DNA from 2 places in the Streptomyces sp. NPDC017676 genome. Region 1 is predicted to be linked to the other one. Evidence: riboswitches for the same ligand, from Rfam matches in the RefSeq annotation. Region 1 holds a riboswitch; the other holds the start of a gene.

Region 1 (4,200 bases):
ACCTCGAAGGGCAGGTGCAGGGTCACCTCGGACAGGGGGTGGAACAGCGGCTCGACGGTCGCGCGGTGCGCCGGGTCCGTGACCCAGGACGTGAGGGCGCGCCGTACGTCCGACCAGGTGGCGCGGCCGGCGGCCAGCAGCGGGTTGAGGGTGGGCCGGGCGAGCAGCGGCTGGTGCGGCGAGCCCAGCGCGGCGGCCGCGGCGCCCGCGTCGAGGACGTGGTTCCCGAGCCGGACGCCGATCCTCCGCTCCGTGCTGCCGGAGGGCGAGAACACGCCGTAGGGAAGGTTGTACGGACCGAAGGGGTCGCCCTCGGGGACGTCGAAGGGGGGCATGGGGTGCTGCCTCACTCTCATCCGGGCCATGCATGGCACTGCGTTCCATGTGGTCGGGCCACACGTTACGGCTGAGCAGCGTGTCTTGGGCAGTGCCTCACCGGGCAGCGCCCATCGCGCCGTCCGCGGCGAGCGGTTGGGCGGGGACGGCACGTAAGTGCGGGAAATGACAGGTGAGTCGGCGGGGCGTGCTGTCCGTATTCTCTGATCATGGCACCCACCCCGGCATATGCACTGATCGCCACTGACCTGGACGGGACGCTGCTGCGCGGCGACGACACCGTCTCGGACCGGTCCCTCGCCGCGCTCGCGCGGGTGGCGCGGGCCGGCGCCCGGCACCTGGTGGTGACGGGCCGCCCGGCCCCGCGGGTGCGGCCGCTGCTCGCGGACCTCGGGTGCGCCGGGCTCGCGGTGTGCGGGCAGGGGGCCCAGGTCTACGACGCCGCGACCGGCCGTCTGCTGTGGTCGGTCCGGCTGGACCGGGAGCTGGCCGAGACGGCGCTCGGCAAGATCGAGGCGGAGGTGGGGCAGGTCTACGCGGCGGTCGACCAGGACGGCGTGGACGGGCTCACGCTCATCGAGCCCGGCTATCGGATGCCCCACCCGACGCTGCCCGCGGTGCGGGTCGGCCGGCGGGACGACCTGTGGTGCGCGCCCATCAGCAAGGTGTTGCTGCGGCACGGCACTCTGTCCGACGACGAGTTGGCGGCCGTGGCCCGCGCGGCGGTGGGCTCCCTCGCGACGGTCACCATGTCGGGGCCGGGCACGGTGGAGCTCCAGCCGTGCGGGGTGACGAAGGCGACCGGGCTGGCGCTCGCCGCCGAACGGCTCGGGATCGCCGCCGAACGGGCCCTCGCGTTCGGCGACATGCCCAACGACATCCCGATGTTCGACTGGGCCGGGCGCGGTGTCGCCATGGCCAACGCGCATCCGGAACTCAAGGCGGTGGCCGACGAGGTCACCTTGTCGAACGAGGACGACGGCGTCGCCGTCGTCCTCGAAGGACTCTTCCCGGCCGGCTGACCGGAGTATCAGGAGCGCCCGGCCCGGCCGCCGGTGCCGGTCAGTAGGCGCCGAACACGTTGTCGATGGACCCGTACCGGGCGGCCGCGTAGTTGCAGGCGGCGGTGATGTTGGCGACCGGGTCGTAGATGTCGAAGGACGTTCCGGCCACGTGGTACGCGTTGAAGGTCGGGTCGATGACCTGGAGCAGGCCCTTGGAGGGGATGCCCTTGGCGGCGTTGGAGTCCCAGAGGTTGATGGCCTTCGGGTTGCCCGAGGACTCGCGGATGATGTTGCGGTAGATGCCGTTGTAGGTGCCCGGGATGTGCTTCTCGGCCATGATCGCCAGCGACTCGCGGATCCAGCCGTCGAGGTTGTCCGGGTAGCCGGCGGGGGTGGTGGCCGCCGTGGTGGCGGTGCTGGGGGCCGCGGAGGCGCCGGTCGCGCCGATGAGCGGCAGGGCGAGGACGGCGGCGCCGGTGCCGGCGGCGGTGAGCGCGCGGACGAGGCGGCTGTTCCGGGTACGGCGGGGCTGGGCGACAGCAGACATGGGGCGTTCCTCTCCGGCGCCTGCGAGGTGAGCTGTCGGGTTCGGGCGGGGAGGTGCCCGGCCGTGCTCCTGACGGAGGCATGGCTTCACCCCTAGCCGTCCCGGCGCGGCGTGTGCCGTTCCGGACCGGCGGCTTACCTGGGTCCCCCGCTCCTGCCGTACGAGTGAGTTCGTCGATGGGTATGCGGGCGGCGGCAGGATTCGGCGTCCGCCCGACGGCCCGGAACGTATGCGAGAGCACATGTCGGGAACAAGGGTCGGAGTCATACAACGTGCGATTTGACCTTGATCGACGCCGTATGAGGTGCTTGATCCTTTGCGGTTGCCAATCCTCAACTCGCCGACGGGACAAGGACTCACGAGGGTCGGGCCGAGGGGGCGGGCCGACCGGGCGCGTGACCCAACTCACGAAATAGCAAACAGTTTTAAGTCGGACATGGGGGATTAGAGGGATTCGCGTCTGAAGTCGGGGTGATGGTGGAACCCGGCATATGAGGAGCGTGGTTGCCGAGGCGAGGGTGCAGTGTCCGGATTACTCTTATATGGATAAAAATCCGCTCACACTGTGTGATCAAAACCATGCCGGTCATGATCCGGTATCGCCCAGGCTGGACCGGTGGGCGCTATCGGTGATCGAAAGAGGACCGGATACGCTGACTTGAGTGATGGCAGCGACCTATCGACAAACCGTGTAATCGCCAGCAGACACCAGCAGACAGGAGACCCCTCGTGACCGTCGTCGGGCCGTTCGGGCTGAGCGTGCGGGACCAGGCTCTGGAAGCCGATGTCCAGGCCGGATTGGCGGCTGTCGAGGAAGGCTTGCTCGAAGCCACCAAGAGCGAGGTCCCGTTCATCACGGGGGCGGCGCAGCACCTCGTACGGGCGGGCGGGAAGCGGTTCCGGCCACTCCTCGTGATGCTCGCCGCCCAGTTCGGCGACCCCTACGCGCCGGGCGTGGTGCCCTCCGCCGTCGTCGTGGAGCTGACCCATCTGGCCACGCTGTACCACGACGACGTCATGGACGAGGCGGCCGTACGGCGTGGCGTGGACAGCGCCAACACCCGCTGGGGCAACTCCGTCGCGGTCCTCACCGGCGACTTCCTCTTCGCCCGTGCCTCCCAGATCCTCGCCGACCTCGGTCCCGAGGCGGTCCGGGTGCAGGCACTCGCGTTCGAACGGCTCGTCACCGGGCAGATCCTGGAGACCGCGGGTCCCTCGGACGGCCGAGACCCGGTCGAGCACTATCTGGACGTGCTGGCCGGCAAGACGGGCTCCCTGGTGGCGGTGTCGTGCCGGTTCGGCGCGATGATGTCCGGCGCGGACGAGACGGTCGTCGACGTCCTCACCCAGTACGGCGAACGGCTCGGCGTCGCCTTCCAGCTCGCGGACGACGTCCTGGACATCGCCTCGGACTCCCACGAGTCCGGCAAGACCCCGGGCACCGACCTGCGTGAGGGAATCCCGACCCTGCCGGTGCTCCGGCTGCGCGAGCGGGCCGCCCGGCTGGGGCTGGCGGAGGACGTCGCGCTGTGCGAGCTGCTGGACTCCGACCTCAGCGACGACGCCCGGCACGCCGAGGCGCTGGCCGCGCTGCGCGCGCACCCCGCGCTGGAGCAGGCCCGGCGGGACACCGTGCGGTACGCGGAGGAGGCGCGGGCCGCGCTCGCCCCGCTGCGCGAGTGCGATGCCAAGGCGGCGCTGATCGAGCTGTGCGACGCGGTCGTGCACCGCGCGGGCTGACCCGGCCGGTCACCCGTACGGGCCCCGGCGTCCGACCGACCCCTACGGGTCGGGTGGAGAAACGGCCGCCGGGTGTCATACCGCAGGTGTAGACGGAGTTGCCTCCGAGGTCTGACGCTTGTTCACGGCCGATTTGGTCAGATGGACACCACGGAAATCACCACTCCTCACCGTTTCGGGTGAGAATGGCGGCTCAGGGTGGACCAGCGGACCAGCGTGAGGACAGCCGCCGCCGACGACGGAGGTAAGGCACACATGGCACCGTACGAATCCGACGACGCAGTGGGCGCCGCGCAGGACGAGCACCCGCGCTCCGGCCGGCGCAAGGCCGCCCGGTACGCCGTGCCGGTCGCGGTGGTGGGGGTGGCGGCGGCCACGATCGGGCTGGTCCCGGCGCTCGCCGACTCCGGTGACCCCGACCTGCCGAAGATCAGCGCACAGCAGCTCATCGAGAAGATCGCCAAGTCGGACGTGCAGCAGCTGTCCGGCACGGTCAAGGTCAGCACCGACCTCGGTCTGCCCGACCTCGGCGGTCTGGAGAACGGCCTGATGTCCGGCGCGGGCCGGGGCGGC
Region 2 (4,200 bases), on a different contig from region 1:
ATTCCGCGTGCTTCCGGGCGCCTTCGGCGCGGGCGCTGTCGACGCTCCTGCCGGGCCGGTACTTGCCGGTGAGGAAGCCCGAGGCGAGGGAGAAGTACGGGACGGCGGACAGGCCCTCGCGGGCGACGAGGTCCTGCAGCGGGCCCTCGTAGGTGTCCCGGGAGACCAGGTTGTAGTGCGGCTGGAGGGCGACGTAGCGGGCGAGGCCCTCGCGGTCGGAGAAGTCGAGCGAGGCCCGCAGCCGCTCGGGGCTGATGTTGGAGGCGGCGATGTGTCGCACCTTCCCGGCCTTCACCAGCTCGTCCAGCGCGCCGATGATCTCCTCGACCGGCACCTCGGGCTTGTCGAAGTGGGTGTAGTAGAGGTCGATGTGGTCGGTGCCCAGGCGGCGCAGGGAGGCGTCGGCGGCGGCCTTGATGTTGGCGGCGGACAGGCCCTGGTACTCCGGGTGCTGGCTGACCTTGGTGGCGATCACGACCTCGGAGCGGTTGCCGCGGGCCTTGACCCACTTGCCGATGATCGTCTCCGACTCGCCGCCCTGGTTGCCCTCGATCCAGGCGGAGTAGGAGTCGGCGGTGTCGATGAAATTGCCGCCCGCGGCGGTGTAGGCGTCGAGGACGGCGAAGGAGGTCTGTTCGTCGGCGGTCCAGCCGAAGACGTTGCCGCCCAGGGAGAGCGGGAAGACCTCAAGGTCGGAGGAACCGAGTTTACGAAGTGACGTCATACGTCATGTCAACACCGGCGGTGGGTGATCGCATCCCACCGCCGGGGCGGAGTTCTCGCCAAGTTCCCGCAGAGGTTCCCGCGCGGGACGGGACCGTCAGGGGTTGAGGCCCTTGTCGCGCAGCCACGCCATCGGGTCGATGCCGGTGGCCTGCCCGTGGGGGTGGACCTCCATGTGGACGTGCGGCCCGGTGACGTTGCCGGTGGCGCCGACGCGGCCGATGACCTCGCCGGTGGTGACCTTCTGGCCGACGGAGACGCTGATCGAGGACTGGTGGCAGAACCACAGCTCGGTGCCGTCGTCCAGGGTGAGGATCGTGCGGTAGCCGTAGGAGCCGGCCCAGCCCGCCTCGGTGATCGTGCCGCTGTGCACCGCCTTGATCAGGGTGCCGGTGGGGGCGGCGAAGTCGAGGCCGGTGTGGTAGCCGGAGGACCACATCCCGCCGGCCTGGCCGAAGGTCGAGGTGATCGTGTACGAGGAGGTGGGCAGCGTGTACTGCGCGGCCAGCTTCGCCAGTCGCTCCTCCTCGGCCTTCTTCGCGGCGGCGGCCTCCGCCTTCTCCTTGGCCTCGGCGGCCTTGGCGGCGGCCTCCTTCTCGGCCTGGGCGGCGGCGTCGGCGCTCTGCTTCTCGGCGGCGGCGACCGCGGCGGCGGTGGCCTTGCTCTCGGCCTGGCCCTGCTGCTGCTCGGCCTGGGCCATGATCCGGTTGCGCAGCGCCTCGCCCGCGTCGGCGCTGTCCTCGCCGGCGGCCGTGGTCACGCCGACGGTGCTCAGCGTGGCCGTGGCGGCCTCGGCCGGCTGCGGGTCGGCGGAGTCGTCGTGGAAGAGGGAGCCGACCGAGGGCAGGTCCGGCAGGGAGATGGAGACCGGCGGCTTGCCGGTGTTGGCGCTGGCCATGCCGCCCGCGCCGACCGCGGCCATGACGCCGACGCCCAGGACGGTGGAGCTGCGCGCGAAGCCGCCGCGCTGCTTGGCGACGCGATGCCGGCCGCGCACCGGGGCGACGGACTCCTCGGTGGGGTTCCACTCCTCCCAGGGGCCCTCCTCGGCGTGGTAGGCGCCGTACCCGAAGGTCTCGGGCTCGCGCTGTGCCGGTATGAACGGGGCTTCTGGGACAGACCGGTTGGACGCCACGCGGGCGTACTCCTTTCCTTCCTTTCGCCTACCGGGTTAGCTGACGGGTTCGGAGCAGGAAGGTCTCCTACGCGCGTATACCGGTCGTGGACTCCGTGAGTTCACGGCGGCATCCGCGTGATTCACCCCAGGGTGGTGGTTCCCCGGCTCCCTCGCGGGATTCGGCGCGTGCGCACGGAGCCGCCTCTTGTGACGGCTGTGACGACCGCGCTGCGTTATCGAACGTTAATAGACCTGCCAGTCACTTTCCAAGCCGTTCGGCTTGATCAGTCACGTCTTTACCGGCGGAGTTATCGGCCACTACACCGGCAAAACGGGCGAGTTGACCGGGCATCGGCTCCGTTCAGCAGTCACTTTTGGTTTTGATGGTGACTCAGATGTTATGCGCACGGCGCTCGCCCGGTCACCTTCGGTGACGCTCAGGACCGGCGTACGGCGAGCAGCGCCATGTCGTCGGTCATGCCGCCCCCGGAGTGCCGGCGCGCCTCCTCGGCGAGCCGGCCGACCAGCGCGGCCGGGCCGGGGAAGGTGCGCCCCGCGAGCCGCCGTTCGGGGTCGTAGAACCGGCCGTGGGCGTCCCGGGCCTCGGACAGGCCGTCGGTGTGGAAGAGCAGGGTCGCGCCGCTCGGGAAGGCGGTCTCGGTGGCCCGGTCCGGCCACAGGCCGAGATCGCCCATGCCGAGCGGCAGCGCGGGCTCCGCGGGGACCAGCGCGCGCAGGGTGCCGTCGGCGTGCAGCAGCAGCGGTGGCGGATGACCGCGGTTGACGATCCGTACGACGCCGTCGCCGTGCGGGAGTTCGGCGAGGACCGCGGTGGTGAACCCCTCGAAGGCGTCGATCCCGTCGCGCCGGGTGCCCTCGCGGGCCAGCGCCCGCTCCAGCCGCTCGGCGACCGCCTCCAGCGTGGCCTCCTGCTCGGCCGCCTCCCGGAACGCGCCGATCACCACGGCCACCGCGGCGACCGCGCCCATGCCCTTGCCGCGCACGTCCCCGACGACCAGCCGGACGCCGTGCGGGCTGTCCTGCACCGCGTACAGGTCGCCGCCGATGAACGCGTCCTGCCGTGCGGCCTCGTAGCACGCGGCGATCTCGTAGCCGCCGATCCGCTCGTCCGGCTCCGGCAGGACGGCCCGCTGGGCGGCCTCGGCGATCTCCCGGGCGGAGGCGAGCCGCCGGTCGCCCCGGCGGACCACCCGGTTGATGGCGACGGCCAGCAGGGCGACCGTCGCGACGGTGACCACGTCGGTGAGGGTGCCCACGGCCGGGTGGACCCCGGCGTCGGTGTGCACGGCGTAGGCGGCGGCGAGGGAGGCGAGGCCGGTCAGGACGGTGGTGCGCAGCGCCGACAAGGGTGCGGCGGCCAGCGGGGCCGCGGTGAAGAACGGGACGGCCGTGAAGTCGTCCGGGGCGAGCAGGCCGTACAGGACACCGCAGACGAGGAGGAGGGCGGGCAGGGCGCGGGCCAGGGCACGGGGGCTCGGACGGCGGCGGGCACGCACCGGCACCGGTTCGTCGCCGAGGCCCGGGTCGGGCACGGGGTCGCCGGGGAGCCGGCCGCCCGCCCTGGCGTACGGGCTCTCCTCCACCTTTCCAGGGCGCACCGCGTGTCTCCCGGTTGTCCGACGTACCTCCAGGTTTCCCGGCCCCGGGGCGGGCGGCGACCGGTGTGGGCCGAAAGGGGTGTGCGAGCGGTCCCGCGCATGGCGTACACTGGAGTCACAACGACGCGGGGTGGAGCAGCTCGGTAGCTCGCTGGGCTCATAACCCAGAGGTCGCAGGTTCAAATCCTGTCCCCGCTACTGAAGACTCAGGGCCCGGAATCCAGCGGATTCCGGGCCCTGAGTCGTTTCCGGCCCGCCGCCGTGCCCCGTCAGGGCGCGGGGAACCGCGCGACCAGCCACAACGCACCCGCGCCCGCCCACCAGGCTCCGCCGGCGGACGGGCGGGCGCTCACAGCAAGTGGGCGTTCGGCGCCTTGGCGAGCTCCTCCAGCTCGGGAAGCACGACGACCTGCGCGCCCCCGACGACCAGAACCCCGCTTCCGTCGGCCCCCGCCACGAACGTGTCCGGCTCACGCCACGCGGTGACCACCCTCCGCACCCCGGCCCGGAGAATCAGCTCGGCGCAGGGAGCCGGCCGGGACGCACGCCGGGCACAGGGCTCCAGGCTGCTGTACACCGTGGCGCCGGCGAGCCGCGCGTCGGCGGGATCGATCTTCGCGAGCGCCGCCTCCTCCGCGTGCACCACCGGATCGGCACCCTCACGGGAGTATCCCCGCGCCAGCTCCGTGCCGTCGGCGGCCACCACCACCGCGCCGACGCTGAACGCCGTCTCCGACGGCG

Evidence for each region. Region 1 has a riboswitch for cyclic di-AMP ahead of ACH4LD_RS24470 (transglycosylase SLT domain-containing protein). Riboswitches for the same ligand answer to the same signal wherever they lie in the genome.
Region 2: linked by a shared signal. The riboswitch ahead of ACH4LD_RS22270 (M23 family metallopeptidase) and the one ahead of ACH4LD_RS24470 (transglycosylase SLT domain-containing protein) in region 1 are both predicted to bind cyclic di-AMP.

The regions. Positions count from the first base shown of each region.
Region 1 is NZ_JBIRJA010000011.1:89,386-93,585, forward strand. It holds gene fahA (fumarylacetoacetase) at 1-335, opposite strand, end outside; gene ACH4LD_RS24465 (HAD family hydrolase) at 546-1,358, shown strand; gene ACH4LD_RS24470 (transglycosylase SLT domain-containing protein) at 1,399-1,887, opposite strand; cyclic di-AMP (ydaO/yuaA leader) riboswitch at 1,892-2,073, opposite strand; gene ACH4LD_RS24475 (polyprenyl synthetase family protein) at 2,617-3,627, shown strand; gene ACH4LD_RS24480 (outer membrane lipoprotein carrier protein LolA) at 3,883-4,200, shown strand, end outside.
Region 2 is NZ_JBIRJA010000009.1:396,721-400,920, reverse strand. It holds gene ACH4LD_RS22275 (aldo/keto reductase) at 1-724, opposite strand, end outside; gene ACH4LD_RS22270 (M23 family metallopeptidase) at 821-1,858, opposite strand; cyclic di-AMP (ydaO/yuaA leader) riboswitch at 1,870-2,035, opposite strand; gene ACH4LD_RS22265 (PP2C family protein-serine/threonine phosphatase) at 2,278-3,459, opposite strand; tRNA gene ACH4LD_RS22260 (tRNA-Met) at 3,584-3,657, shown strand; gene ACH4LD_RS22255 (dihydrofolate reductase family protein) at 3,809-4,200, opposite strand, start outside.